Regions from separate parts of the Pectobacterium araliae genome, predicted to be linked through region 1. Evidence: predicted binding sites of a transcription regulator. Region 1 holds the regulator's gene; each other region holds the start of a gene.
The links. Region 1 encodes PurR, which represses purine synthesis genes. Its sites were predicted from a motif close to CANGCAAACGTTTGCNTG; they were not measured.
Positions count from the first base shown of each region.

Region 2: a site for PurR is predicted at 5,070-5,087, ahead of cvpA (colicin V production protein). Genes of this name have one in related genera too.
Region 3: a site for PurR is predicted at 1,658-1,675, ahead of purL (phosphoribosylformylglycinamidine synthase). Genes of this name have one in related genera too.
Region 4: a site for PurR is predicted at 2,149-2,166, ahead of rbsD (D-ribose pyranase). Genes of this name have one in related genera too.

Region 1 is NZ_AP028908.1:2,570,517-2,578,265, forward strand. Features, by position in the region: gene gloA (lactoylglutathione lyase) at 1-44, shown strand, start outside; gene rnt (ribonuclease T) at 192-863, shown strand; gene AACH44_RS11580 (Grx4 family monothiol glutaredoxin) at 974-1,324, opposite strand; gene AACH44_RS11585 (C40 family peptidase) at 1,663-2,514, shown strand; gene AACH44_RS11590 (YnhF family membrane protein) at 2,594-2,683, opposite strand; gene purR (HTH-type transcriptional repressor PurR) at 3,061-4,086, shown strand; gene AACH44_RS11600 (group II intron maturase-specific domain-containing protein) at 4,208-4,975, opposite strand; gene AACH44_RS11605 (reverse transcriptase domain-containing protein) at 4,972-5,595, opposite strand; gene AACH44_RS11610 (riboflavin synthase subunit alpha) at 6,109-6,744, opposite strand; gene AACH44_RS11615 (MATE family efflux transporter) at 6,993-7,749, shown strand, end outside.
Region 2 is NZ_AP028908.1:2,947,786-2,955,534, forward strand. Features, by position in the region: gene AACH44_RS13370 (ABC transporter permease) at 1-185, opposite strand, end outside; gene AACH44_RS13375 (histidine ABC transporter permease HisQ) at 178-867, opposite strand; gene AACH44_RS13380 (lysine/arginine/ornithine ABC transporter substrate-binding protein) at 997-1,776, opposite strand; gene AACH44_RS13385 (UbiX family flavin prenyltransferase) at 2,163-2,735, opposite strand; gene purF (amidophosphoribosyltransferase) at 2,957-4,474, opposite strand; gene cvpA (colicin V production protein) at 4,496-4,996, opposite strand; gene dedD (cell division protein DedD) at 5,172-5,939, opposite strand; gene folC (bifunctional tetrahydrofolate synthase/dihydrofolate synthase) at 5,929-7,197, opposite strand; gene accD (acetyl-CoA carboxylase, carboxyltransferase subunit beta) at 7,303-7,749, opposite strand, start outside.
Region 3 is NZ_AP028908.1:3,193,159-3,200,907, forward strand. Features, by position in the region: gene purL (phosphoribosylformylglycinamidine synthase) at 1-1,561, opposite strand, end outside; gene mltF (membrane-bound lytic murein transglycosylase MltF) at 1,778-3,286, shown strand; gene tadA (tRNA adenosine(34) deaminase TadA) at 3,431-3,907, opposite strand; gene yfhb (phosphatidylglycerophosphatase C) at 4,027-4,665, opposite strand; gene murQ (N-acetylmuramic acid 6-phosphate etherase) at 4,697-5,623, opposite strand; gene lapG (cysteine protease LapG) at 5,798-6,487, shown strand; gene lapD (cyclic di-GMP receptor LapD) at 6,497-7,749, shown strand, end outside.
Region 4 is NZ_AP028908.1:4,586,404-4,594,152, forward strand. Features, by position in the region: gene rbsC (ribose ABC transporter permease) at 1-196, opposite strand, end outside; gene rbsA (ribose ABC transporter ATP-binding protein RbsA) at 204-1,709, opposite strand; gene rbsD (D-ribose pyranase) at 1,717-2,136, opposite strand; gene AACH44_RS20790 (YgiW/YdeI family stress tolerance OB fold protein) at 2,452-2,847, opposite strand; gene qseB (quorum sensing response regulator transcription factor QseB) at 3,102-3,764, shown strand; gene qseC (quorum sensing histidine kinase QseC) at 3,761-5,110, shown strand; gene kup (low affinity potassium transporter Kup) at 5,290-7,158, opposite strand; gene ravA (ATPase RavA) at 7,496-7,749, shown strand, end outside.

The sequences.
Region 1 (7,749 bases):
AATTGATCGAAAACGCCCACGCCGGTAACGGCATCGGCCACTAATCCCCCGCATTTTACAGGTGCTACATCGGCACCTGTTCTCCCCCCTTCTTCTGCTACCTCCACCGGTTGAAAGGTAACGAGCATGCTGCATCTCCGGCCAAAATTTGTAATAATACGCGCTGCGTTTTGCTGACAATTAAGAGACAAATGGCTGATAAAAGTGATCTGAACGCCCTGAGCGGCCGTTTTCGTGGGTTTTATCCCGTAGTGATTGATGTTGAGACTGCCGGATTTAATGCGAAAACCGATGCCTTGCTGGAAGTCGCGGCGGTAACATTAAAAATGGATCAAGACGGTTGGTTACAGCCAGATGAAACGCTACATTTTCATGTTGAGCCATTCGAAGGCGCGATTCTGGAACCTGCTGCACTGGCGTTTAATGGCATTGACCCCACCAATCCGTTACGCGGCGCGGTGAGCGAATATGATGCGCTGCACGAAATTTTCAAAGTCGTGCGTAAAGGGATTAAAGATCAGGGCTGTAACCGTGCGATTATCGTGGCGCATAATGCCACCTTCGATCACAGCTTTATGGCAGCAGCGGCAGAGCGTTGTAGCCTGAAACGTAACCCATTCCATCCTTTCGCTACCTTCGATACCGCCGCCCTTAGCGGACTGGTTTTAGGCCAAACGGTTCTGGCTAAAGCCTGTATTACCGCGGGTATTGCGTTTGATTCCAGCCAGGCGCACTCCGCGCTGTATGACACAAACCAGACTGCGTTATTGTTCTGTGAGTTGGTTAACCGCTGGAAACGTCTCGGAGGGTGGCCGCTTGCGCTGGAAGAACGTTCTCTCGAAGACACTTCCACCGAAGACTAAGAAAACACGAAAGCTAGTCGTAAAAGAACGGGTGCCATAAGGCACCCGCTGGGAATATTCACGCTCACATCATAACAATATGTAGATTGTTATGATGTGTGGGGCAAACATCACTCTTGATCGGCCTGCTGCGCTTTGTATTTATCAGCCGTTTCTTTGATCAGCTGTTGCAGTTCGCCACGCTGAAACATTTCAACTACGATATCACAGCCGCCAACCAGTTCGCCATCCACCCACAGCTGTGGGAATGTCGGCCAGTTCGCGTATTTCGGCAGCTCAGCACGAATATCCGGGTTCTGTAAAATATCAACATAAGCAAAACGTTCGCCACATGAAGACAATGCCTGGACGGTCTGTGCAGAAAAACCGCAGCTTGGCAATTTTGGGGAACCTTTCATGTACAGCAGAATCGGGTTTTCAGCAATTTGGCGCTGAATTTTTTCAATTGTCGGTGTCGTCATCTTCTTGCTTCCTTAAATCTATAGGATGGCTAACGTCCAAACGCTAGCCATGAGTCGCCGTCAGAGTGTTACGACAGCGACATTGACTCAATGATATTGTACCGATGCCACTAGCTACAAAAAAACGCCATTTTTTGTAGGGTTATTTTCCTGCCGATTATTCATCATTGATGAAATCAGCGCCAGAAAACGCTGATAAATCAGACGAAAAAACAACTATTAACGTTTTTTCACTATTCTGTATGAATAAAGCGACCATGCCCACTTTTTTATGACGCCGTTTTCAGGAATACTGTGCGGATTGAGCGAGTTAAGGATTATGTTCGGTCACTTTTATTATGCGCTTATTTATTACTCTTTTTATATTATTTTTCAGTAACCTATCCCTGAACATCGTTCAGGCTGCGCCGCATACCCCGCATTCTACGCCGAAGAAAAGCGTCGTTGAAGAAACGAATAAGAAAAACCGTCAAACAAAGGGTACTGCTAAATCACCAGCACCAATCAAAAGTAAAAAGCCAGAACCGACCACCGTCAGCAATAAATTCAAACCCCGTACGGCTAACAAACCAGTAGAAAAGAAGCTATCCCGGACGCAAAGCAGCACGCCTGCACTAGTGAAAAAAAACCTTAAAAAGCTAAAGCCTGAAGAGGATAGGCAGACAATCGCACAGACCAGAGTCAAAACCGAGTTGAAGAAGACCGCGCTCAAAGGAAAAGTGGATAAAAATCCAGCGCCCACAGAAAAGGGGATGGCGCTGAGCACAGCGCATAAAAAACGCTATCAACACGCCAAAACGACAGCAATGAATAAACTGATGAGCCAGATCGGTAAGCCTTACCACTGGGGCGGATCATCGCCTTTTACCGGTTTCGACTGTAGCGGACTGGTCTATTACGCCTATAAAGACGTCGTTAAGATCCCAATCCCACGTACCGCGAACGAGATGTACCATCTGCGTGATGCCGCACCGATTAAAAAAAGTGAGCTGGAAAGTGGTGATCTGGTCTTTTTCCGCATCAATAATCGTGGTGCCGCCGATCACGTCGGGGTTTATCTGGGAGAAGGCAAATTTATCCAGTCACCGCGTACCGGTTCAGATATTCGCATCAGCAAGCTAAGTGAGGATTATTGGCAGGAGCATTATGTAGGGGCGCGTCGCGTGGTGACGCCACAGACCATTCGTTAAGCGATAGCACGCCGAACAGAAGCGTATTCAGACAGATTCTGTGCAATAACCCTGTCTGAATGCGCAGAAACACTGAAGGTTAGTTCAACACCGCAATGAAACTAAACGTGATGATCACAGCCAACGAGCCAACCGTTGTCAGCAAAGACATCTTCAAATCGGTATCCATAGGCCACTCCTTATTAGCAAACAAATTTCATCTGAAAAAAGACACTATCATTTACAGCCGAACCCACTGAGACAATAAAGCGACAAATAATAGGGTTATTACGATTCTTTCATAATTCTAACGAAAAATCTCCGACGCATGCATCACTAATAGTATAAATTAGCCCTTTCACTTTCATGATAAATCGGACACAATCCGCTGTTTATGAAAGCGCTGCGTGCCAGTCGAAAAACGTCAAGCCAGATCCCTTCGGTATAACATTCGGCATTCTCCTTCTGAAATCCTGTTTTTTAGCTTAGAAGAAGAACTTTAAACGTAGGCAAACGATTAACAATATACTTACGTCTGTAACAGGTAAGTTCAGGAGTCATTTTTAGATGGCAACGATTAAAGATGTGGCAAAACGTGCTGGCGTTTCCACCACAACCGTATCGCACGTGATCAATAAAACACGTTTCGTCGCCGAAGAGACTAAGGCAGCCGTCAGGGCAGCAATCAAGGAATTGCACTATTCGCCTAGCGCCGTCGCCCGTAGCCTTAAAGTTAATCACACTAAATCTATCGGCTTGCTGGCTACATCCAGCGAAGCGCCCTATTTCGCCGAGATCATTGAAGCGGTCGAAAACAGCTGTTATGCCAAAGGCTACACGCTGGTGCTGTGTAATTCTCATAACGATATCGGCAAACAGCGCGCTTATCTCTCGATGCTGGCGCAAAAACGCGTCGACGGCCTGCTGGTCATGTGTGCCGAGTACCCGCCAGAGTTATTGGGCATGTTGGAAGATTATCGCAGCATTCCTATGGTCGTCATGGACTGGGGACAAATGCACAGCGATTTTACCGATACCATCATCGATAACGCCTTTGAGGGCGGTTATATGGCAGGCCGCTACCTGATTGAACGCGGTCATCGGGATATTGGCGCTATCCCTGGAATACAAGAGCGCAACACGGGTAACGGACGCTACCTTGGCTTTTTAAAAGCCTTGAAGGAAGCCGACATTACCGTGCGCGATGAATGGGTCGTGCGGGGCGATTTTGAACCGGAATCCGGTTATAAAGCCATGCATCAGATTCTCGCGCAAAAGCAGCGACCTACCGCGGTATTCTGTGGTGGCGATATCATGGCGATGGGAGCCATTTGTGCGGCAGACGAATTGGGGTTACGTGTGCCACAAGATATTTCGGTGATCGGTTATGACAACGTCCGCCACGCGCGCTTCTTTACGCCCGCACTAACCACCATCCATCAGCCCAAAGAGCGTCTGGGCCAATCCGCGTTTTCTATGTTGCTGGATCGGATTACCAGCAAGCGTGAAGATGCACACGTCATTGAGGTGCATCCGACGTTGATTGAACGTCGCTCGGTTGCCGACGGTCCGTTTCGCGATTATCGCCGCTAATCTCGGCGACTCAACATAGACCGATGTTCTTATTCCCGCCTGCTAATCGAGTAGGAGGCGAGATTACTCCCGCCGTCCTCTCACACCACCGTACGTGCGGTTCCGCATACGGCGGTTCATGTTAACTCTGGAACTGCCGTTGCTGCTCCACTAGTGATATCAAGCCGAGTCGTCTGAACTGCGCCGTCTTTATCGCATCATTCATGTGACTCGACCCCGCGTTCCACCACGCTCCTCGCTGGTTACTCGCCGACCTCCACGCTCGCTTTTCACACAAGCCCGCTCGCATTAGCATTCGGGCTCGCGTATACGTTCGTTTCCATTGCCGCCACAGTAGACTGCGCAGTTTACGCCTGACCCAGCCGTCAATCTTCTCCAGAACTCCTTTTACTTCCGTGTATCTGAAGTAGCTCATCCAGCCTCGCAGTATCGGTGTGAGTTCATTGATTACGCCTTTCACTGATTTCGTCGCGTGCCCTGTCGTCAGGCTACGGATCTTCTCCTTCAGCCTCTCGACACTGCTCCCTGCGATCTTCAGTCGGGTCTGTTTGTGCCGTGTCACGCTGTATCCCAGGAACTTACGCTCCCACGGTCGCGCCACCGCACTCTTCTGCTCATTGACCTTTAGCTTCAGTATGTCTCTCAGGTACACCCTGATTGCCCTAAAGATATGCTCGCCTGCTTTGCGACTGCTCACGTAAATGTTGCAGTCATCCGCATAGCGACAGAAGCTGTGACCTCGACGCTCCAGTTCTTTATCCAGTTCATCCAGCAGAATGTTCGACAGTAGCGGCGACAACGGTCCGCCCTGCGGCATTCCCTTACCTCGCTTCTCTGTCTCGCACCCGTTCGTCATTTCCGCTTCAAGGTAGCGACGTATCAGTTTCAACAGCCGTTTATCCCTGACAGCCTCGCCAGACGTGACATCAAAATGTCATGATCCACCCGGTCAAAGAACTTTTCCAGATCCAGATCGACCACCCAGCGTTTCCCGCTTTGTATGTAGCGCTGTGCCTGTTGCACTGCCTGCCACGCATTGCGGTTACTTCTGAACCCGTAACTCGATTCGCAGAAGTGCGGCTCCACGACCGGACTGAGTTGTTGTGCTATCGCCTGCTGGATAAGCCTGTCCACTACCGTCGGGATACCCAGGGTTCTCACGCCGCCGTCCGGCTTTGGGATATCCACTCTGCGTATCGCCTGCGGCTGGTAGGCGCCCGTAATCAATGCCTGCCTGATACTCGCCCAGTTCTGTTTCAGCCACGGCTTCAACTCCGTCACTTTCAGGTTATCTACCCCTGCCGCGCCGTTGTTTTCCACCACGCGCTGATAGGCCAGCATCAGGTTCTCTCTCGTTATCACCGTTTCCATCGTCAACGGCATTTCCGCTTTCGTTTGCCCACCGACCGCCGTGGGGATTTCAGCACCCTCATGCAGCACTGACGGATACTGTCCGTCTCCTCTGCCGCTGGCCGCAGTGCTCTGCGCTTGTGCCTCATTAATTCCCATCGAGTATCGGTGTCCTAATCACGGTTAATCATGTTCAGCCCTTCATGCTGCCAGTTATGCAGCACTACTACGGCTTCGGCTGACTGCTGCACGTTCATCCCGTCGCCTCTCGACGCTCGGTAGCCCTGAAGCAAACGTGCAGCCCTCCCGGGGTAATTCGCGCGACCTTCCTGCTTATGCCTGTCAGCTTTACGTCACAGCGTTCTGTGCAAGTATTGGGCTTTGATGATATTTGCCACCTTACCCCGCTGTGCCGCCTAAACTGCTTCCTGTTCGTCAGGCCAGCATTTTGCCTTCAGCTTCCTTCAGATCCCACCTCGCGGTGGGCACCCTTGCCGTTCGGCTAACACTTCCCCTTGCCGGGTGTGTAGAGGACTTTCACCGCCAAGTCGCCCCTTGACCACTACAGTCAACGGACAGCGCCCGTCAAGGCGCTACGCGCCATGCCCGGCGCACAAATAAAAAACCGGACAATGTTGCTCGTCCGGTTTACCAAAAAGAGGGAATGCAGAACTACTCTTCTTTACCGAGGTCGTTCGCCTGCTTACTGGCTAACACACGCTCGACGGTATCCACCACGGCCTGCGTTTGTGGATCAATTTCAATATTGATGCGATGCCCTAAACGCTTTTGCCCCAGCGTTGTGCGATTCAACGTTTCTGGAATTAAATGCACGCAGAAACGCCCGCGGATCACCTCACCCACCGTCAGGCTGATGCCATCAATCCCGACAAAACCTTTATGCAGCACGTATTTCATCAGCGCTTCATCTGCCAGACGGAACCAAATCTGGTGATTGTTCTCTGATACCTGAATCTTGACCACTTCCGCCGTGCACATAATGTGACCCGACATCACATGCCCACCGATCTCATCACCGAATTTTGCCGCTCGCTCAATATTCACGACATCGCCTTCATGAATATCACCCAAATTCGTTAGCCGCAGCGTTTCTTTCATGAGATCAAAACTGACGCGATCGCCATCAATAGCTGTCACCGTTAGGCAGCAGCCGTTGTGCGCCACCGATGCACCGAGCGTAAGCCCTGTCAGTAGGTCGGGGGGGAGTTGAATAACGTGAGTACGAAAATTGGATTTTTCTTCAATTGACACCACAGATGCGGTGCCCTGAACAATACCGGTAAACATGCGGTTTGCCTCTTAAAAACAAAGAAATGACGCTGTGCAGTGTGCACGATATTCCACGGAAAACCAAACCGGAATGCCAGACATCAAACGCTATCGAAACCGCAGCGTAACAAAAAGAATATATTCTCTTTCATGCTGGTTTACTTTTATTAAGTCGTTACAATAATGCTCTCATTTTATTCTTGACGTTTTTCATATCCAGATTTTTCATCCCGCTAGCAAAATTAAGTCATTCAAGGAAGGTATCCGTGCAACAGTATCTGACAGAAGCGCGTAAGTTATCGGCGCTTGCTGTTCCTGTCATTATTGCGCAAGTGTCCCAAACATCAATGGGTGTGGTTGACACCATCATGGCCGGTGCTTATAGCGCCACCGATATGGCCGCCGTCGCAGTAGGGACGTCTATCTGGCTGCCCGCCATTCTTTTCGGTCACGGCCTGCTGTTGGCGTTAACGCCCGTTGTCGCACAGCTCAACGGTTCCGGCCGCCGCGATCGCATCTCTTATCAGGTGCGACAATCTTTTTTCCTGGCCGCTATTATTTCTCTGCTGACAATGCTGGTGCTGTATCAGGGTGAATATGCCATCAATCTGATGAGCGACGATTCGCCAGAGCTGGCTGCAAAAGCCATCGGTTATCTGCATGCATTACTGTGGGGTGTTCCCGGCTATCTGTTCTACCAGGTATTACGCTGCCAGTGTGAGGGGCTGTCCAAAACCTATCCCGGGATGATGATTGGGTTCATTGGGCTGTTAATCAATATCCCGATTAACTATATCTTTATCCACGGTAAATTTGGCATGCCGGAACTGGGCGGCGTAGGCTGTGGTGTGGCTACCGCCTCGGTTTACTGGATCATGATGCTGCTGATGATGCTTTATACCCGACGCGCTTCCTGGCTACGCGATATCCGCCTTCATCGCCCGGCATTCCGGCCGGATTTTACCGTGCTCAAACGACTGTTTGGCCTCGGTTTACCCATCGCGCTAGCACTGTTTTTTGAAG
Region 2 (7,749 bases), 380 kb from region 1:
AATAGCCAAACCGGGAAGCTGAACCGACGTCGCGGTGAAACGCGAGCAATCGCCAGTGGCAACGCCATCAGCCCGCCGATGACGACCGAGGAAATGAGCAGCCAGAGCGTCATCGCCAGCCCAGTCAGGCGATAACCATCGCTCCACAGCAGCGGTTGCCAATATTGTTGCAGGATCTCACTCATAGTTTACTTTCTTGACTCCCTGCGAATAATGCCGCTCCAACCACCACAACACGCCATTAGAAATGGTGGTAAAAATCAGGTACATCGCCCCGGCAACCAGTGCAAAATAAAACGGTTCGTGCGCGCCCTTGCCAGCCAGTTGCGTCGCCTTAATCACATCATTCAGGCCAAGCAATGACACGAGTGCCGTTGCTTTCAAGATCACCTGCCAGTTATTGCCGATCCCCGGTAACGCAAAGCGCATCATGGAAGGAAACAGAATGCGGCGGAACACTTTCAGAGGAGAGAAACCAAACGCCACCGCCGCTTCGATCTGTCCACGCGGCACAGCAAGATAGGCACCACGAAAGGTTTCCGTGAAATACGCGCCGTAAATAAAGCCCAGCGTAATAATCCCAGCGGTCAACGGATCGATGTCAACTTGCTCCAGACCGATCGATTCCGTCACGCCGTTTAAGGCAATTTGCAACCCATAGAAAATGAGCAGCATCAACACCAAATCGGGGATGCCGCGAATCAACGTGGTATAGCAGGAAAATCCCCCAGCCAGCAGGCGGTTGGAAGACAACTTCGCCGACGCCCCCATCAGACCGATAGCCAGCGCCAGCAGTAGCGAACTCACAGCCAACTCCAGCGTCATGATGGCACCATCCAGAATTAGCGGGGCATAGCCATAGAGCATCAATGATATCCGTAGAAACAGCGGTTAATGGCACGAAGCGTTATCAATCAGGAACCCGACACGGGAGGAACGTTCCCGTGTCGTTTTACCCTGTGATTCCGCTACAGAGTGTGAATCGTTATGGAGAAATTAGCCGCCGTAGACGTCGAAATCGAAGTATTTCTTAGCGAACGTATCGTAAGTACCGTCTTTACGCATCGCTTCGAAGGCTTTATCCAGCGCAGCTTTCAGCTCAGTATCTGCTTTACGCAGACCCATCCCCGTCCCCACACCGAAAAATTTGTCATCTTTTACTGCTGGGCCAGCAAACGCATAGTCTTTGCCCATATCTAGCTTCAGGAAACCTTCGCTTGCCGCGACTTCATCCTGAAAGGCAGCATCGACGCGACCTGCGGCCAAATCTGCGTAAATCAGATCCTGATTTTGATAAGCGACAACCTCAACGCCTTTTGGCTGCCAGTTCGCATTGGCAAAAGCCTCCTGCGTTGACGCCTGCAATACGCCGACACGCTTGCCACCCAGCGATGCCAACGTTGGCTCAATACTCGCCCCTTTCTTCGCAATCAGGCGAGAGTTAGCCGCATACAGCTTCTCGGTGAAAGCAATTTCCTGCTGGCGTTTTTCGGTAATAGACAGAGAAGAGATGATGGCATCAATTTTTTTAGCTTTAAGGGAGGGAATTAACGCATCAAAATCACTTTCCACAAACGTACAGTTAGCGTCAATACGCTTGCACAACTCTTTCGCCAAATCGATATCAAATCCGACCAGCTCACCGCTGGCATTTTTGGATTCAAAAGGTGCATAGGTAGGATCGGTACCGATTTTAATATTCTTAGGAATCTCCGCCATCGCACTGCCCGTAGCCAGAATAAGTGCCAACGGCAAAACTTTGATCAATTTCTTCATATTGCTACCCTTGTCGTGAGTGATTGATGTCATGTGTCGTCAATGTCGGAACGATATGAGTGCTCTTTGTTTTTTACGCCGACTATTACCGTTTTCATAAGCAGTTTTCATGCCACAATGAAAGCAGGGGGGTCATAAAAAAACCATGCACAAAAAACACGGAAAAGTATGATTAATCGATTGATTATTCAGTGCTTTTATAGATTTATTCGACAGGTAACAATAAGAATAGATAATATTGGCATGAATACAGCACACTTAAATGCACTATTTTAGCGCTTTTGCGCACAAAATCAGTGCGGTGTAATAAAAGCGCACAAAGAAGGGGCAGCCATGGTTTACTCCCCCCTGAGGAAGGAAAAGAGTGCGTATCGGCATCTATCCTGCTACGACGCGCCTTGCCAGCGAATAAAGAGATCTTTTGGCAGGTCGATATCAAACTGGTCCAAAATACGATTTACCGTTTGATCGACAATATCCTGCACACTTTCTGGGCGATGATAAAACGCGGGAACCGGCGGCATGATTATCGCACCCAGCTCAACGGCAGTGGTCATCAACCGTAAGTGTCCTAAATGCAGCGGCGTTTCGCGCACGCCCAACACCAGAGGACGACGTTCCTTCAACACCACATCGGCTGCGCGGGTCAATAGATTGTCGCTATAGCTGTGCACAATCCCAGAGAGGGTTTTTATTGAGCAGGGCAAAATCACCATACCCGCCGTTTTAAACGACCCCGAAGAGACACTGGCAGCAATGTCACGCGAGTCATGCACCACATCAGCTAACACCTGTACGTCACGCAGGCTAAAATCTGTTTCTAGCGCTAATGTCTGACGAGCTGCCTGGCTCATGATCAGATGGGTTTCGATGCCTTCCAGCGTCTGTAACACCTGTAACAGTCGGATACCGTAAATGACACCGCTGGCACCGGAAATCCCTACAATGAGTCGCTTCATTATTACTGCCTCTGGCTAGCCGCGTCAGCAGAAACGCGGAAAAATCATCTGCGCAAACTTTGCCGCATTGACTAGCGATAAGCAAGGACAAGCACCGAAACGATGTTTTCTATATACAACCCGATTTTCTCTATACTGATGTTTTCCAAATACAAAAAAAGAAGGAAGACACTTTCGCGCCCTCCCCCTTCAATCAACCTGCCTTAACGTACAACTCGCCGTTAACCTTCGTTGTGCAGTTCCAGATCTTCGACTTCATTCTGGCTACGCAGCGCTTTGGCATCATCGTTGCGCAAGACTTCCAGATAATCCAGATAGCCTTGATCGACATCCTTCGTCACATAAATCCCATTGAACACCGAACATTCAAACTGAGCGATATCCGGGTTATCTTCACGCGCGGCATCGATCAGATCGTCGAGATCTTGGAATATCAGCTCATCTGCGCCAATAATCTTACAGATTTCATCAACTTCGCGACCGTGGGCAATCAGTTCATTGACGCTCGGCATGTCGATGCCGTACACGTTAGGAAAGCGAATTTCCGGTGCCGCCGAGGCCAGATAAACACGCTTGGCTCCTGCTTCACGCGCCATTTCCACAATCTGCTCCGACGTTGTACCACGCACAATGGAGTCATCCACCAGCAGCACGTTCTTGTCACGGAATTCTGCGCGGTTGGCGTTCAGCTTACGGCGTACCGATTTCTTACGCGCTTGCTGTCCCGGCATGATAAAGGTGCGGCCAACATAGCGGTTCTTCACAAATCCCTGACGATACGGCTTGTTGATAATACGCGCGATTTCCAGTGCAATATCACAAGAGGTTTCAGGAATCGGGATCACGACATCAATATCGAGATCTTCCCACTGGCGCGCAATCTTTTCACCAAGCTTCTGACCCATGCGAACACGTGCACTGTAGACCGAAATTTTATCGATGAAAGAGTCCGGGCGAGCAAAGTAGACATATTCAAACAGGCACGGGTTGCTCTTTGGATTCTCTGCGCACTGGCGGGTAAACAACTGCCCTTTTTCCGTAATGTAGATCGCTTCTCCCGGCGCCACATCGCGTAAAAATTCAAAGCCCAAGGTATCCAGCGCGACGCTTTCTGACGCCACCATGTATTCGCTGCGGCCATCTTCCAGGTCACGTTTACCGATGACCAGAGGACGAATCCCATTAGGGTCACGGAATGCCACCATGCCATGACCGATAATCATGCCAACACAGGCATAGGCACCGCGAATTTGTTGGTGCGTTGCGGCAACGGCCGCAAAAATATTATCGGCTTCCAGCGGATAATGTTGGAAACGGTCCAGCTCTCTGGCAAAAATATTCAGCAGAATTTCAGAATCAGACGTGGTGTTAACGTGACGACGCTCCTGCTCGAACAGCTTTTTACGCAGTTCGTGGGCGTTTGTCAGATTACCGTTGTGCGCCAGCGTGATGCCGAACGGCGAGTTAACATAGAAAGGCTGTGCTTCCGAGGCACTGGAACTGCCCGCAGTCGGATAGCGCACATGGCCAAGCCCCATGTTTCCCTGTAAGCGTTGCATGTGCCGCGCTTCAAACACATCTTTCACCAGGCCATTGGCCTTACGCAGGCGAAAACAATTAAAGGCATCGATGGTTACAATACCCGCAGCATCCTGCCCACGGTGTTGCAACACCGTTAACGCGTCATAAATCGATTGGTTGACCGGTGTAAAACCGGCGATACCGACAATACCGCACATGGTGTCTTTTCCTCATCAGCGCTACCGCAGCGATAAATGCTGCGGCAAGAAACTTGACGTGCTTTGCAGGTAGTCAAAAAACCACCTGATAATATAACTGAACTGCGGGATTAACTGGGACTGCTTCCAGTCATCACTTTGTGAAAAACCGGTGAACGTATCCAGAAAGAATAGCAGTGCGGAAACGATCAGCACCCCACGCAGCGCACCAAAACAGATGCCCAGAACGCGATCGGTGCCGGATAATCCGGTACGTTCAACCAGTGAACTAATCACATAGTTGACGATAGCTCCCACAATCAACGTTGCAATAAACAGAATGGCAATCGCAATGCCGTTACGCACCAGTTCATCATCAAAACGGGTGAAGTAGACCGCGAGGTAGGCGTAGTAATGACTGGCAACAAAAAAAGCACATCCCCAGGTTACTAACGACAGCGCTTCGCGAACAAACCCCCGGATCAGGCTAACCAGAGCCGAAAATCCGATGATGCCAATAATGACGTAATCAACCCAAACCATGAACTATCCTAATAATGAACGATGCTACCGATAAGCCGCTACGTCATCCTGTTCGCGGCGCATTCTAACAGAAAAAGAAAACGTTTGCGTAGCGTATTTCCGCCGATTTCACCGATAGATAATCAGGCGAAAAACCAACAATCCGTCATGCCTGATTCTACTACCTATCGGTTTCTCAGCGAACCGAATGTGCTCGCACCTGCCCGTTTAACCCACTCAACTGTTGCAGTTCGCTCAGGGAAGACTCCAGCTTCTGCTTCGAGGCATCCGGCCCCACGTAAATACGGGTGATTTGTCCTGAAACTGGCGTTGACGGCACGGTATACGCGCGATAACCAGAGAGACGAAGCTTAGCGACAATCTCGTTCACCTTATCCGCATTTTTCAACGCGCCAAGCTGCACAATATAGGCCTGCCCGACAGGCGCTTGCTGCGTCGGCTGAGTGTCCGGTTTCACTTCCGGCTTGGGTTCTGGTTTAGGCTCTGGCTTCGGCTTCACTTCAGGCTTCACCTCAGGTTTTGGCTGAGGCTTCGGCGTCACCGGCGCTGGCGTCTGAATTGGCGGACGCTCAACCACCACCGGCGGTGCCGTCATGGCTGGCGTATTTGCACCTGAGCGAGATGATGGTGGCGATGTGCCAGTTTCAGGTGCCTTATTTTCAGGTGCCTTATTTTCAGGTAACTTAGTTTCTGGCGTTTCGGCTTCCGGGCTGTTCTGCATCGCCGCTTCCGCCCCTTCCGGTGGCAGGTTCGGCAACGACGGGTTCAGCGCAGGCAGAGATTCCATCTCATTGCTGTCGCCCGGCTTGGGGATCAGCGGAATCGATGCAAACTCATCTTCGTAGTGCTTTTTCTTTCCATCCAACAGACCGGGTAAGACGATCACGCCCAGCGCGACCAGAATGACCGTGCCAACCAATCGATTCTGAAATTTACTCGCCATTCGCCTTCTCCTCATCCAGCGCTTCCATCACATGCGCTACCGTATGAAAAGATCCACACACAATGACGATATCCTGTTCCGTCGCTTGGGACATCGCCTGCTGCCAGGCGGTAACAACATTGGGGAACGACTGGCTGCGCGTAAGGTGCTCGGCAATCTGTTGTGCCGTTGCACCACGTGGGCCTTCCAGCGGCGCGCAGTACCACTCATCCACCAACGGCATTAAGTAGGCCAGTGTGCCTGCGATATCTTTATCCGCCAGCATACCAACAACAGCACGCACTTTTCCGGTTTTCGCTAACCCGGCCAAACGATTTGCCAGATACGCCGCCGCATGAGGGTTATGTGCAACATCAAGAATCAACCGTGGTGATTCTTGTACTATCTGAAAACGACCCGGTAATGCCGCGTGCTGTAAGCCCTGACGAATCGCTTCTTCGCTCACGTTGAGTGAAGAATAGTGTAATGCAGCCAGTGCCGTAGCGGCATTGGCTAACGGAACATTGGGTAACGGCAACCGTGACAGCTCGCGCTGTTTATCCTGCCAGCTCCACGTCTCGCGCTGCACTGAAAATTCCCAATCGCGACCACGGCGCCGCAGCAACGCGCCTTTCTCAGCGGCAACGTCAGCAATCGTTCCTGGCATATCCGGCTCACCGACAATGGCTGGCCGATTCTGTCGAAATATCCCGGCTTTCTCGCGACCTATACTCTCTCGATCGTTACCTAGCCAATCGGTATGGTCGATCGCGATGCTGGTGACCACGGACACATCCGCGTCCACAATATTCGTGGCATCCAACCGCCCACCTAAGCCTACTTCCAGAATGACGACATCCAGATTTGCTTGCTTGAAGAGTTGCAGTGCAGACAGCGTACCGAATTCAAAATAGGTGAGCGATACCGCCCCTCTTCCTGCTTCGATATCCGAAAACGCTTGAGTATGCTGTGCTTCAGACAATTCGTTGCCCTGAATACGCACCCGCTCGGTATAGCGCACGAGATGAGGCGAACTGTACACGCCAACCCGTAGCCCAGCAGCTAACAGAATGGATTCTAGCGTACAGCAGGTGGTTCCCTTGCCGTTCGTCCCCGCGACGGTAAAAATCGTGGCGGCAGGCTGGAGCAGTTGGAGATGTTCAGCAACCTGCTTAACGCGTTCCAGGCCTAAATCAATGGCCTGAGCGTGCAGGTGCTCAAGATAATGAAGCCACGTGACCAAAGGTGACGTGGCTTGAGGTATTTGAAGAGTATCCATGAGTCCCGTTCACTGGCTTACGGTTCATTACGAGCAGAGCGTGCACATGACAACGCCATTGAGAACAACGTAGTCGAATGCCACACGCCCAGCCCATCATGTCAGTTATGCGTCATCCTGTGATGATTCAGAGGGTGCATCGCTGCGGATTTCCACGTCATCGTTGCCCGGTTCTGGATGATTCGTCAGTTTGGCAAGAATGGTGGCCAGCTTGTAGCGCATTTCTGGACGGCGAACGATCATATCAATCGCCCCTTTCTCAATCAGGAATTCACTGCGCTGGAAGCCCGGCGGTAGTTTTTCACGCACGGTTTGTTCGATAACGCGTGGGCCAGCAAAACCAATCAACGCTTTCGGCTCAGCAATGTTCAGGTCGCCCAGCATCGCCAGACTCGCAGAAACGCCCCCCATGGTTGGATCGGTCAACACGGAGATATAAGGCAAGCCGCGCTCGCGCATTTTCGCCAATGCCGCACTGGTTTTCGCCATTTGCATCAGCGACATCAGCGCTTCCTGCATACGCGCCCCGCCACTGGCGGAGAAGCACACCAG
Region 3 (7,749 bases), 620 kb from region 1:
CGCGACCACCGTCGCTCACCAGTTCAGGCATTGCGTTAGACAAGCCGCCCGCGCCAACATCGTGAATGAATAGGATCGGGTTGGCTTCACCCAATTGCCAGCAGCGGTCGATCACTTCCTGACAGCGACGCTCCATTTCTGGGTTATCGCGCTGAACAGAAGCAAAATCCAGATCCGCATCAGACTGACCCGATGCCATGGAAGACGCTGCACCACCGCCCAGACCGATATTCATCGACGGCCCACCCAGTACAATCAGTTTAGCGCCAACACTAATTTCGCCTTTTTGGACGTGATCGGCGCGAATGTTACCAATGCCGCCCGCCAGCATGATCGGTTTATGGTAGCCGCGCGGCTCTGTGCCATTGTGGCTATCAACACGTTCTTCATAGGTACGGAAATAGCCGGTCAGTGCAGGACGGCCGAATTCGTTGTTAAATGCCGCGCCGCCTAATGGGCCTTCGGTCATGATATCCAGCGCGCTGACAATGCGTTCTGGCTTGCCAAATTCTTCTTCTTCCCACGGTTGGATAAAGCCAGGAATACGCAGGTTCGATACCGAGAAGCCAACCAAGCCGGCTTTCGGCTTAGAGCCACGACCCGTTGCGCCTTCATCACGGATTTCGCCGCCAGAGCCAGTCGCCGCGCCCGGCCACGGAGAAATCGCGGTTGGGTGGTTATGCGTTTCCACCTTCATCAGGATATGTGCGTCTTCCTGATGGTAAGCATATTGCCCGTTGGCATCGGTGTAGAAACGGCCAACGGCGGAACCCTCCATTACAGCGGCGTTGTCTTTATAGGCAGAGAGAACGTGATCGGGCGTGTGTTCAAAGGTGTTTTTGATCATTTTGAACAGTGATTTCGGCTGAGTGACGCCGTCGATTACCCAATCTGCGTTAAAAATCTTGTGGCGGCAGTGCTCAGAGTTCGCCTGTGCGAACATGTACAGTTCAATATCGGTCGGGTTGCGGCCAAGATGGGTGAAGGCGTCCAGCAGATAATCAATTTCATCTTCTGCCAATGCCAGCCCCAGACGGACATTCGCCTCCTCCAACGCCTGACGCCCTTGCAGCAGAATTTCGATACGCTTGAAAGGGGCGGGTTGATGATGAGAGAACAGCGCTTCAGCCTGTTTCAGGTCGCTAAACACGCTTTCCATCATCCGGTCATGCAGCAATGCCCCCAGTTGCTGCCACTGTTCATCACTCAGCGTCGGCGCATGAATATAGAAAGCCAGACCGCGCTCCAGGCGCAGTACTTTGCTTAATCCACAGTTATGGGCAATGTCCGTGGCTTTGGAAGACCACGGTGAAATGGTGCCAGGACGCGGTGTGACCAGTAACAGACGACCTTGCGGCTCGTGCTCCGCGAGAGAAGGACCATACTTCAGCAAACGTGTCAGTTTGGCCTGTTCATCGTTGTTCAGCGGGGCGCTGACATCGGCGAAATGTACGTATTCAGCATAGATATCGCTAACCGGCAAAATGTGCTCTTTGCAGCGGACCAGCAATTTATTAATACGAAAAGCCGATAAAGCAGGTGAACCACGCAGTATTTCCATAATCTAAAGTTCTCTCGTCTTCGATGCACTGGCTGCGATACAGCCACTGGGCACAACAGGGGGGAAACGCGCACATTATAGAGAATCCTTCCCTCGGACGAAACCGTTTGCGTGGCGATAATTTCACTTCACATCCGTCGAATGATTAATCGGTGACCAAATCAATAAAAGTTGCACACTGGCGGTTTGTTAAGCAAAATGCCCCCACTCTGGGAAATGACGTATAAAAAAACTGCCGTTACAGACAGCCTGGCCATCCGGCCGCCGAGAGATAACTATTTGAAGCCGTTAAAATTAAATTATTTTTTCATCGGGATTATCACGTTACTACTGGCGTTAGCGCTATGGCCTAGCATTCCCTGGCGCAGCAGTCAGGATGTACAGCTCAGGCAGATCCTCTCACGCGGCGAGTTACGTATCAGTACCGTTAACTCACCGCTGACTTATGCTATGAGCAACGGTTCCCCGACAGGTCTGGACTATGAACTGGCAAAACGGTTTGCCGATTACCTCGGCGTCAAGCTGGTGGTTTCGCCACGCAAGAATCTTGACGAACTGTTCGACGATCTGGACGGTGACGATGCAGATCTGCTGGCTGCCGGGTTGATTTACAATCATGAGCGTCTGGAGCGTTTCCGTGCTGGCCCGACCTACTACTCCATCTCACAGCAGATGGTCTACCGCCTCGGTTCACCTCGCCCAAAAACGCTGGATAAACTGCAAGGCCGTCTCGTTGTCACATCAGGCTCCGCCCATGCGGCGACCCTGCGCGATTTAAAAGCAGAGAAGTACCCACAGTTGAGCTGGGAATCCGCCTCCGATCAGAGCACACAGGAATTACTGAAACAGGTTGCTGACGGCAAACTGGACTATGCACTAGGCGACTCAGTGACCATCGGCCTGATGCAGCGTATCCATCCGCAGCTCGCCGTTGCCTTCGATCTTAGCGACGAAGAGCCGGTCACCTGGTATATGCGTCGATCGCACGATGACAGTCTGTCTGCTGCCCTGTTGGATTTTTTCAGCAAGATTGTCGAAGATGGCACGCTCGCGCGTCTGGAAGAAAAATATCTTGGTCACGTTGGTGAATTTGATTATGTCGATACCACCACGTTTCTGAGCGCCATTGATGAAACGTTGCCGGATCTGCGCCCGCTGTTTGAAAAACACGCCACCGATATCGACTGGAAGTTGCTAGCCGCCATCTCCTATCAGGAGTCACACTGGAACCCGCTGGCAACCTCCCCTACCGGCGTGCGCGGGTTGATGATGCTAACGCGTAACACAGCAGAAAGCCTGAACGTGACCGATCGCGTCGACCCAGAGCAGAGTATTCGCGGCGGCGCACAATATATGTCAAATATGATGCAGAAAATGCCAGACACCATTCCCGAAGATGAAAAAATCTGGTTTGCGCTGGCATCCTACAATATGGGGTACGCCCATCTGCTTGATGCACGTAAATTGACCGAGAAACAAAAAGGCAATCCTGACAGTTGGGTAGACGTAAAAATGCGCCTGCCAATGCTAAGTCAGAAGCGCTATTACACGCAAACCACCTACGGCTACGCACGCGGGCAAGAAGCCTATAACTATGTGGAAAATATTCGGCGCTATATGGTGAGTCTGGAAGGTTATCTGATAGAAAAAGAAGCCAAGGCTCAGCAACAAACCCAGATTGCGCAAGGCTATCCGGCCGTCCCTCTGAACAAGGTACAGGAATAAGACTACATAAAGAAAAAAACGCTGCGACTCCAGCCCCCGTGCTGGTCACGTCAGCCTCATTTTAGGAGAAACGCGGGGATGAGGTAGGGACACCTCGCCCCGTGGTCGCTCCGTGTATCTCGGTTCTAAAAGATCGGCGTTGCGCTATCTCTGCGCGGCGTTTTTGACTGCCGCACGGCGGGCTTTATGCTGTTCACGACGTAGACGAAAAAATGCGCTGAGCATTGCAGAGCATTCATCGGCCAGCACACCCGATTCAACAACAATCTGATGATTCATGCCGGGGTGGCGCAGAATGTCCAACAGCGATCCCGCCGCCCCCGTTTTCTCATCTGATGCGCCATAAACCAGACGACCAATGCGGCCATGTATCATCGCGCCCGCACACATGATGCACGGCTCCAACGTGACATACAGCGTGGTCTCCAGCAGGCGGTAGTTCTGCAACACGACGCCCCCCTGCCGCAGTGCCATAATTTCAGCGTGCGCAGTCGGATCGTGATGCCCTATCGGCCGATTCCACCCTTCGCCAATCGCTTCATTATCCAACACCAGCACCGCACCAACCGGGACTTCACCTTCATCTTGAGCACGCTGAGCCAGCGTCAATGCATAGCGCATCCAATATTCATCATTACGCGGGCTAACCACGTTTCCTCACTTAGAACCTATCCCATTAGGCTCTTATCATTCCTATTTTGGCGGCGCATTATACCTATATGGCTGGCGTATTGAAGACGTTACTCCAGTTGTTGCAGACTCCCTTCGGGCGTCACCCGCCAGCGATGCTCGCAAAAATAGAGCAATGGGTTGTCCTGCTTGCTATCGCTATAACCGCTGTAGAGCTTGAGCGGTGCGCCTAAACGCTGTTCCATCTGCGTGACTTTTTCATGCCCGAGACAGCGCAGCGTGAGTACCCAGCCACCGTAGCGACGGGTAATCTGACTCCCCATCAGGCGCACGCCAGATAGAAAAGGGGAATCGTGATAGACCTGCTCCACCAGTCGCTGTGGCGATCCCGTCACCAGCCAAACCTGTGCATCACTGTCTTCAAGATAGCTTTTCAACCGCTGTTGAACCTGCGGAAACGGGATGACATCGCGACGAAACGCACCGACGAACTGCTTTTCAAGCAGGACAAGGTCATCTTCGTCACGCCCAAACGTAATCGCCCACAGCAACCCACTCATCGGCCAGCGCGCCGCGCGACCCCGAATCAATAATCCAAGCCCGATAATCGGTAATAGCGGAATAACCAGAATGAGATTTAACGGCAATCGACGAAGCAAGAAACGTAAAAAACTGCCAAACATATCCTGCTGATGCAACGTGCCATCCAGATCAAAAAAAACAATACGTTGCTCTCGCTTATCACTCAAAACATATCCCCCGACTTATACCAAGATAGTCTTATCCGCTAATCAGCGCCTCACGCAGATAACCGTTGTGCTGCTTCAGGCGTTCACGCGCCGTCTCTACGTCAATATTAGCCAGAAGCATCAGAATCGCAGGCTTAACGTTATTATCTGCCTGTACCAGCGCCTGCCGCGCCGTATCCTGTTCTGCCCCCGTCGCTTCCACCACAATACGGCAAGCCCGATCCAACAGCTTCACATTGGTTGCCTTCACATCGACCATCAAATTCTGATACACCTTCCCCAGCTTAACCATTACGCCAGTAGAAATCATATTCAGGACTAATTTTTGCGCGGTTCCTGACTTCAGCCGTGTTGAGCCCGTTAACGCTTCTGGGCCGACCACGGGAGATATCGCTACCTGCGCGTCCTGTGCGATCGGGGAGTCTGGGTTACAAGAGATGGCCGCCGTCCGGCAACCGACATGACGCGCATAGCACAATGCACCCATCACATACGGTGTCCTGCCCGATGCTGCAAGGCCGATCACCATATCAGCGTCGGTTAAATTCAGCGCTTTTAAATCAGCCTCACCCAATGCTGGATCGTCTTCCGCACCTTCTACCGCCTTAAGCAATGCCCCCGGTCCGCCAGCAATCAGACCGATAACCAGCCCGTGCGGCACACCAAACGTCGGTGGGCATTCCGATGCATCCAACACGCCCAAACGACCACTGGTCCCCGCTCCCAGATAGATCAGCCGCCCTCCCGCCTGTAACGATGCCGTAGCCAAATCGACAGCTTCAGCGATCGCGGGTAAAACCTGCGCAATCGCTTCAGGCACTTTCCGATCTTCCTGATTAAAGGCGTACATCATCTCCAGCGTAGAGAACTGATCCAGCGACATGGTTGCTGGATTTCGGGTTTCAGAAACCAATTTCCCTAAATTAAGACGCTCTCTATCCACCCTGCCTGAACTCATTTTGCTACCTCATGCCTTATGCCAGCGTTCTTTCAACGATTTCCACACTCGTATGACAAACAACGATTTTCACCACTATAATCGCTTTGGAGCCCTGAAAAAGTAAGCTATTCTGCATCGTAGCATCGAATTCACTCTCCACATTCATCTCGCAAGGCAAACAGAGAAACCTCAGTGCGACTCTCCGGGTTCAGGATCTCCAGTTACAAGGCCTTCTTTATTAGCTGTCTGCTGTTTCTGCTGGCGGGTTCTCTACGTGCAGACTGGGATTTTATTACCATTAATCAGCGAACCGAGCCGCTTTATGGCCCGGCAACGCCCGATGCTCGCCGTCGGATTGAGGAATGGCAAACGCTGTTGGTCAATTCCCGCAATAAAGATGAAAAGGCGCTGCTCAGCAGCGTGAACCAGTTTTTCAACGACCGTATGCTGTTTCGCGATGATATTGTCGTCTGGAATCAGGAAGATTACTGGGCAACACCGATTGAAGCGCTGCGTAAAGGCGCCGGAGACTGCGAGGATTATGCGCTTGCCAAGTATTTTACGCTGCGTCATTTAGGCGTATCAGCGGACAAATTACGCATTACCTATGTTAAAGCCCTGCGTCTGAATAAAGCGCACATGGTCGTAACCTATTATCCCACGCCAACCTCGATTCCACTGGTGTTGGACAATCTGACCGATAAGATTCAACCTGCGACAGAGCGCAACGATTTAGTTCCGGTGTACGCCTTTAATGGCGAAGGTCTCTGGCTGCCGGGTGCAAGCGGCAGCAACAAACGCGTCGGTGACAGTAAACGACTTTCACGCTGGCAGGATGTATTAACCAAAATGCGTGCCGAAGGGTTTTCAATTGAGGAGTAAAGGTAGGCTATGTCTCTATACAAACAACTACTGATAGCCATCTGCCTGTTTGTGCTAATCATTTTCAGCGGGAGCTTTTTCGTCAGTCTGGAAAATTCGCGCGAACAATACAATAACCAGCTTCACTCTCATGCGCAGGATGCCGCGACGGCGCTCGGGCTTTCCCTGACGCCGAATATTGATGACCCGGCGATGGTGGAGCTGATGGTCAGCTCGATTTTCGACAGCGGCTATTTTTCCAGCATTCGCGTGCGAGATTTAAAAACTGGCAGCGTCACGCTGGAACGCACCGCCTCGCCGGATATCCCTGATGTCCCGATCTGGTTTGTCCGAGTAGTGAACCTGCAACCCGGCGCGGGCGAAGCCATCGTAATGCGAGGTTGGGAACAGGCAGCAAAAGTGGAAGTGGTCAGCCATCCGATGTTCGCAGTCACCCGTTTGTGGCGCAGCAGCACGGCCACCTTCCTGTGGCTGCTCGGCTGTGGCACGCTGGGCGTGTTCCTCGGTGCGCTGTTCCTGCGCCGCCAGCTACGCCCACTCGATTATATCGTCGACCAGTCGCTGGCGATCACCCGCCGTGAATTCCTCAGCCAGCCGAACCTGCCCAATACGCCCGAATTCCGCCGCGTCGCGCAGGCGATGAACCTGATGGTCAGCAAGCTCAAAACGCTGTTTGAAGAAGAAGCAGAGCGAAGCGAGCGCTTACGTCAGGACGCCTATCAAGATCCACAAACCGGACTGAATAACCGTCGTGCATTTGATATGCAATTCAACGACAAACTAGCCGATGAAGAGACTGCCCCCGGCTTTCTTATTATGATTCGCATGCAAGATCTGGCGGGTATGAACCAGCGGTTGGGTGGCCAGCGTACCGATGCACTATTAGCCTCTGTCGGGCATATTCTGCGTAAAACGCAAAAACAGCACACGAATACGGAGAGTCTCTTGGCACGCATCCGCGGTGGTGAGTTTGCGCTGTTCTGCCCCGGTTTAGTCGACAAAGAGGCCTATGCGCTGATTGGCGAATTGACACGCAACATCGAAACTCTGCATCTGACAGGCGAAACCGATGTCTCCCCTGTCGCCCAATTCGGTATGGTGCCCTTCCGCCCCGGTGACACCGCACAATCTCTGTTTATTCAGGGCGATCAGGCGCTCACACGAGCCGAAAGCGATACCGATACTACCGCCACTCACGACATTCCGTCCGCCAGTGCCGAACAGGTCGAAACCGATCGTCATATGTGGTTTAACCTGCTCGA
Region 4 (7,749 bases), 2.0 Mb from region 1:
CCAGCGTCATACCGACGGCCATAATGGCGTTTACCGACGTCTGCTGGAGAATATTGAACAGGTTATTCAGGGTGAAAAAATTAGGGCTCATGGCGGACACAACCGCAATCAGGATTAGGAGTGCGATCAGCGATTTCTGCTCCAGTAACCACTCTTTGCTGAACCAGCGTTTTGCCGCGATAGATTGAGAACTCATGTCTGACTTACTCCTGCTTTGCACCGTATTGCTTACCAACAGCCGCAGCCATCAGTGCTTCCTGGGTTGCTTGCTCAATCGGGAAATCACCGCTTAAGCGCCCTTCATGCATCACAATGATGCGATCGCTCATTCCCAAGACTTCGGGCATTTCGGATGACACCAATATGATGCTCAACCCTTCTTCTTTGAATTGATTGATTAGCTGATAAATTTCTTTCTTCGCCCCCACATCAACGCCACGCGTCGGCTCATCAAGGATCAGGACATTCGGGCGCGTCATCAGACCACGGGCAATCGCCACTTTTTGCTGATTACCACCGGACAGCAAACCGATAGGCTGCATCATCGAAGGCGTTTTAACGTTGAATAGGCGAATAAAGTCGGCGACGGCCAACTGCTCTTCGGCGTGTTTGAGACGACCGCCCGCATGGCTGAAATAGCGCAATGCAGTTAACGACATGTTTTCTTTCACCGACATGCCCAGCACCAGACCATCTCGCTTACGATCTTCAGAGATATAAACGATGCCATTCGCTAAGCCATCCTGCGGTTTACGGGTCACCACGTCGCGGCCATCCAGCGTCACATTGCCGCCAGTGCGCGGTAGCGCCCCGTAGAGAATCTTCATCAGTTCAGTTCGGCCCGCGCCCATCAGCCCTGCGACGCCCAGAATTTCACCTTTCCGCACCGTAAAGCTAACGCGCTCTACGCCCGGTCCCGACAGGTTCTGCACCTTAAGCCGCACCTCTCCCGGTGCTTTATTCGAGCGTGGGTACTGATCTTCCAGCTTGCGCCCCACCATCATTTCAATCAGCGTATCTTCCTGTAATTCACTGACCGGACGCTCGCCGATAAGCTGACCATCGCGGAAAACAGTAATGTCATCGCAGATTTCAAAGATTTCTTTCAAACGGTGGGAAATATAAACGATGCCGCATCCCTGAGATTGCAGCTCTTTGATCACGCTGAATAGCGCCGCGGTTTCGGTATCCGTCAGGGCATCGGTAGGTTCATCCATGATGATGACTTTCGATTCAAAGCTCAGCACTTTGGAAATTTCTACCATTTGCTGATCGCCAATCGATAAATCCCCGACCATACGACGGCTGTCGTAGCGCAGATTAAGGCGTTTCAGCAGCTTATCGGCTTCCGCATACATCTTGTTCCAATCGATACGACCGAAACGATTGGTAAATTCACGACCGAGAAAGATATTCTCGGCAATCGTGAGCTGGGGAATCAGGTTAAGTTCCTGATGGATAATACCGATACCTGCTTCCTGAGATGCTTTCGGCCCGCTGAAATCCACCTCTTGCCCCAGAAAATGGATGCTGCCAGCATCTTTACGGTAGATCCCAGTCAGGACTTTCATCATGGTGGACTTGCCCGCACCGTTCTCGCCCACCAGCGCCATCACTTTTCCCGGGTAGACATTGAGTGCCGCACCGGAAAGCGCTTTAACGCCGGGAAAAGATTTCGTGATGCCTTGCAGTTGCAGTAAAGGTTGCATGGATGCCTCAGAACGTTACGCCAGCACACAGGATGACATTGGCATACGGGGAGCACTCTCCGCTGCGAATGATGGCCCGGCTTTTGCCGCTTTGGGTTTTAAATTCTTCATGGCTGACATAGTGCAATGCAATTGAGTTTCCCTGGTGTTGTTCTAGTTGCTTCAATTGATCGAGTAATGCGTCATGGACTGCGGGGTTCTTTTCAATCATCTCTTCCGCCAGAATAGCGGCCTCTACCTGCATTTCACTGGTGACAACATTAACCACCTGCAAAAACGTTGGCACATTGTGCGTCAACGCCAGATCGATACGGGTCGTTGTTTCTGGAATCGGTAAACCCGCATCGCCAATAACCAGGCTATCGGTATGCCCCAGCCGGGCAATCACGGAAGAAATATCTGAATTCAATAATGCTGCTTTTTTCATCTCTCATCCCACCAGCGAAACGTTTCGCTGATAATATTCTAGAAAAAGAAGAGAGAAAGGCAACGAAGAAATAAAAAAAATGTGATCGCCATCGAAACGTTTCGCTAACAAAAAATAAAGACAAGATCACGAGGTTATTTACCCTAGATAACTCAGGTTTCAGGAAGATGGCAAAGAAAGGCGTCTCGGAGAGCTTAATCACATCGACTACTCGGGTGAACCAATGTAGGCAACGTGAAACATGGCGGATATAGATGGTTGATAAATAGAGAAATGGCGGGCAATAGCCCGCCACGAGGGATTGACAATAACGGATTAGAGTTTACGAATCTGCTTCACATCCAGCTCGACGGAATTGAAGTCTTTATCCAACTCACCCTGAATTTCCACTTTATCCGTGGGCGAAATCATCTGACCATTCCAACGCTTGTGATCGATTTCAACTTCTATCGTGCCTGTCGAATCTCGGAACAAATAGTTCTCATCACCAACCCGTTTTTCAATATTGCCACTCAGCGTAACCCAACTATCGTCACGCAGATCTTTAGCCTTAGCGACTGTCGTGAGGGAATTCTGTGGATCGCTAAATCCCCCTTTATGTGTGCCAACTGCGGGCGTATCTGGGTTGACGAAACCACCGCCGCTTTGTGCAGCAAATACGGGTGCAGAAACCAGAGCGGTAATGGCGAATAACGCAGCTGCTTTTTTCATAATATTCCTTCCTTATTTTGCCTGTTGTTTCGCAATAAATTATTTCTCAGTAAAGTATTTCGCAGTCAGCCTGCGGGAGTAATCGGTCTTCGGGAAGGATTAAAGCAAACCGTTCTTAACAGAATCTTAAGGAATCAGCGTTTGGATTTTTATTTTTTTATATTGCCGAAATCGCCCGATTTCAGCGATTTGTCCTGTACACGTTGCCCAACGATTTCGTATAAAACCGGAAAAGGCGCAAATGCGAGGCAGCCATGAGAATATTGTTAATCGAAGACGATCGCCTAATCGGTGATGGCCTAAAAGCTGGGTTGACCAAACTGGGCTTTAATATCGATTGGTTTCTGGAAGGTAAAGCGGGTGCCGCTGCATTAAAAGCTGCCCCCTATGATGCGGTTGTGCTCGATCTCAGCCTGCCGGGCATGGACGGGATGGATATTCTGCGCCAGTGGCGTCAAGCAGGGAACGACGAACCGGTGCTGGTTTTGACCGCCCGCGATGCGCTGGAGCAGCGGGTGGAAGGATTGCAACAGGGTGCCGATGATTATTTATGTAAACCCTTTGCGCTGACAGAAGTTGCCGCTCGTCTTCAGGCACTGATTCGCCGCCGCCACGGTCAACTGCAACCTTCATTAACACACGGTGCCGTTTCCCTTGAACCAAGCTCACGGAGCGTCACGCTTAACAATGAACCGCTGATATTAAAATCGCGCGAACTGGCACTGCTGGAACTGTTTCTACTGAACCCGAATCGCGTGCTCACACGCGCGCAGTTGGAAGAAAAACTCTATGGGTGGGACGATGATGTCTCCAGCAATGCGGTAGAAGTGCATATCCACCACCTGCGCAAAAAGCTGGGTGGCGGGTTTATCCGTACCGTGCATGGCATTGGCTATATTTTGGGGGATGCGCCATGAACCGACTCAGCCTGCGTTTACGTCTGGTTGCGGGCTTTACGCTGCTAACAGTGGTGTGCTGGGGCGTAGCCAGTCTGCTTTCATGGTCTCAAACGCGTCATAACATCAATGAGTTATTTGATACCCAGCAAATGCTGTTTGCCAAACGTCTTGCCACGATGAACCCCGATGAATTGCGAATTCAGTCGACTTCTCTGCCCAAAACCAAAAGTCTGGTACATAAGGATCGAGGCAAGCAGGACGACGATGCCCTAGCCTTTGCCATTTTTACTCGCGACGGGAAGATGGTGTTGAATGATGGTGAGAACGGCAAAGATTTCATTTTTGATTACCAGCGAAACGGCTTTACCGACGGCAAATTGCGTGATGACAGTGACGCATGGCGCATCGTCTGGTTAACGACGGCAGATGATCGTTACGTGATCGCTGTCGGACAGGAATGGGAATACCGTCAGGATATGACGCTGGATATTGTAAAAACCAACCTGATGCCCTGGCTATTTGCGCTGCCGATCATGCTGGCGCTGCTGTTCTGGCTGGTAACGCGTGAACTCTCACCGCTAAAACAGATTGCCGCTGAGCTTCAGTTACGCTCCCCCGACGAAAGCACACCGCTTGCGACACAGCCTATCCCACAGGAAGTCCGCCCACTGGTCAACGCACTGAATCTCCTATTTTCCCGCATCAGCGATATGTTGATTCGTGAACGCCGTTTTACCTCCGATGCCGCTCATGAATTGCGTAGTCCACTGGCGGCGCTGAAAGTTCAAACCGAAGTCGCGCAGTTGGCGCATGACGATGAAGCCATGCGTCGCCATGCATTGATTAATCTGGATAAAGGAATCGATCGCGCCACCCGGCTGGTGGATCAACTTCTGACGCTGTCGCGGCTGGATGCCGAATCGTCCCCCGAAGGTATGCTGCCCGTTCAACTTAATGACTTACTGCAACAGGCAGTGATCGCACACTACTACACGGCGCAAACTGCGGGTATCGAACTGACGCTGGATTTACCGGACACCGTAGTTATCCGACAGGGTCATCCGCTGCTACTGACGCTGCTGGTGCGCAATCTGTTGGATAACGCCATTCGCTACAGCAATGCGGGGGGAACGGTCAATCTGACGCTGACAGAGCGCGGCTTCAACGTTGTCGATAATGGACCGGGTATCAGCGAGGAGGCGCGGGCAAGAATCGGCGAGCGTTTTTATCGTCCACCAGGACAGGAAAAATCCGGCAGCGGTCTGGGGATTTCCATCGTGAACAACATCGCCACGCTGCACAAGATGCGGGTCACGTTCACCAACCAGCCCGAAGGCGGGCTGATTGTGTCGGTGAATTGGTAACTATTATTCTCTCTATCTATACGTTAACGCACTGAGCAATATGGCTTCCCCAACAGGCAGCAACTCGCTGCTTGTTATTAGGGAAACACGGGGATGAGGTTCCCGCAGGGACGCCTCGCCCCGTGGTCGACCGTATATCTCGATCTTATCCCAACATAGCGCCCTAATCGTAGGATCACTTAAATCTCGACCTGTATCCCTAGCTCAATCAGCCTATTCGGCGGTATTTCAAACTGATCCGCCGCTCGCAGCGCATTTCTGCTGAGCATCATGAATAGCTTACCGCGCAAACGCAGATACCACGGGCGTTCACCGATAATCAGCGACTCATTGGACATAAAGAAAGACGTTTCCATCATTTGGCAGGTTAACCCGTCCTGCCAACAGCGCTGAAACACCTCTTCCACATCCGGTGTTTCACGCCAGCCATAGTTAGCGATCACGCGCCAAAACGTCGGCGAAAGCGGTTCAACCGTCACGCGGCGCGCGTTCAATACATAGGGCGCATCCTCCGTTCTCATGGTCAACAGCACCACGCGCTCGTGCAGGATTTTATTGTGCTTAAGGTTATGCAGTAACGCGAACGGGATCACGCGAGTCGCACGCGAGAAATACACGGCAGTCCCTGGCACACGCGTCGGCGGCGTTTTCTCCAGTGACGCAATCATGGCATCCAGCGAGTTACCATGCTCATGCAACCGGCGCAGTAACCTGAAGCGCTCACTTTTCCACGTCGTCATGATGATAAACATCACCATACCCAGCGCTAGCGGTAGCCAGCCACCAGAGAGGATCTTGACCACGTTTGCCAAAAACATTGGCACGTCAATCAGCAGCAGACCCGCCAGCAACACCCATGCCAGATAGCGATTCCAGAGCCAGTTCTTCACCGCGACCGTATAGAACAGAATGCTGGTAATCACCATCGTGCCCGTTACTGCAATCCCGTAAGCCGCAGCCAGATTGCTCGAATGCTCAAAGCTGACAATCACAATGACGACAGCGATATACAGCATCCAGTTAATGGCGGGAATATAAATCTGGCCGGATTCCATATCTGATGTGTGTACGATACGCATCGGCGGCAAATAGCCCAGCCGCACCGCCTGACGGGTCAAGGAGAACACACCGGAAATCACCGCCTGCGAGGCAATGATTGTCGCCAGCGTGGCCAATATCATCAATGGGATCAGCGCCCAATCTGGCGCCAGCAGGAAGAACGGATTCTTGATCGCTTCCGAGTTCTTCAACAGCAACGCGCCCTGCCCAAAGTAATTTAATACCAGCGACGGCAGCACCACCGTAAACCACGCCAGACGAATCGGAAATTTACCAAAGTGGCCCATATCGGCATACAGCGCCTCGACCCCGGTAATGGCCAACACCACGGCACCCAACGCGAAGAACGACACCGCTTTATATTCGATAAAGAAACGCACAGCGTACATCGGATTCAACGCCTGCAAGACTTCGGGGTTAGCGATAATACTGCGAGCCCCCAGTATGCCGAGCGTCAAAAACCAAATCAGCATCACAGGCGCAAACAGCTTGCCGACGCTACCCGTACCGTGTTTTTGAATAATAAACAGTAATGTCAGGACGACAATCGATAGCGGAACGATATAGCTGTCCATCGACGGTGCGGCGATTTCCAACCCTTCCATTGCCGACATCACCGAGATGGCTGGCGTGATGACGACTTCCCCATAAAAGAAGCTGCCGCCAATCAATCCCATGATAACCAGGACGGATGTCATGCGATCGGAGGTATTACGCCCAGCTAGCGACATTAATGTCAGAATGCCACCTTCGCCTGCGTTATCGGCACGCATCACATAGGTCAGGTATTTCAGCGAAACAACAAGAACCAATAACCAAAAGATCAGTGAAAGAAAGCCAAAGACCGAATCAGGCTCGACCCCAAAACCAAACTGCCCTGATAAACATTCCCTTAACGTATAAAGAGGGCTGGTTCCTATATCTCCATAAACCACCCCGATGGCCGCCAGCGTGACAGCCGGAAGCGAACGTTTATGTTCTGAGCTCATAAACCTATCTTCTGTTATTAATCAGTCCGTGAAGCGCGTCATTCACAGCAACTCGTCCAAAAGCGCACAGTATGCACAAATCAGGGTAAAAACCCATTTTTATTGTGCGGTTCGCCTGCTCAAGAAACATCCTGTAAAGGGTGATTTATTGCTTACTCACCCCGTTAGGGTGTAATAATCCGTAAAAGTATTCTAATAAAAATCTGTGATCTGCCGTTTATTATTACTATTGTCTTTCTGAAAGTAAGTTTTTTCTTAGACACCACTTTCAGCCAAGCAGTCGGATTCAAAAATAAACGATTTCAGTACATCACATCATGGGACTAACGGATTAATTATGCGTCAAACTGCGGCATTGGCTGAAAGAATTTCTCGCCTCAGCCATGCGCTAGAACATGGGCTTTACGAAAGGCAGCACGCCATTCGCCTCTGTCTACTGGCTGCGCTAAGCGGAGAAAGCGTATTTCTGCTAGGGCCACCCGGGATAGCCAAAAGCATGATAGCTCGGCGTCTTAAATTCGCTTTTCGTCATGCGAACGCATTTGAATACCTGATGACCCGCTTTTCTACCCCGGAAGAAGTGTTCGGCCC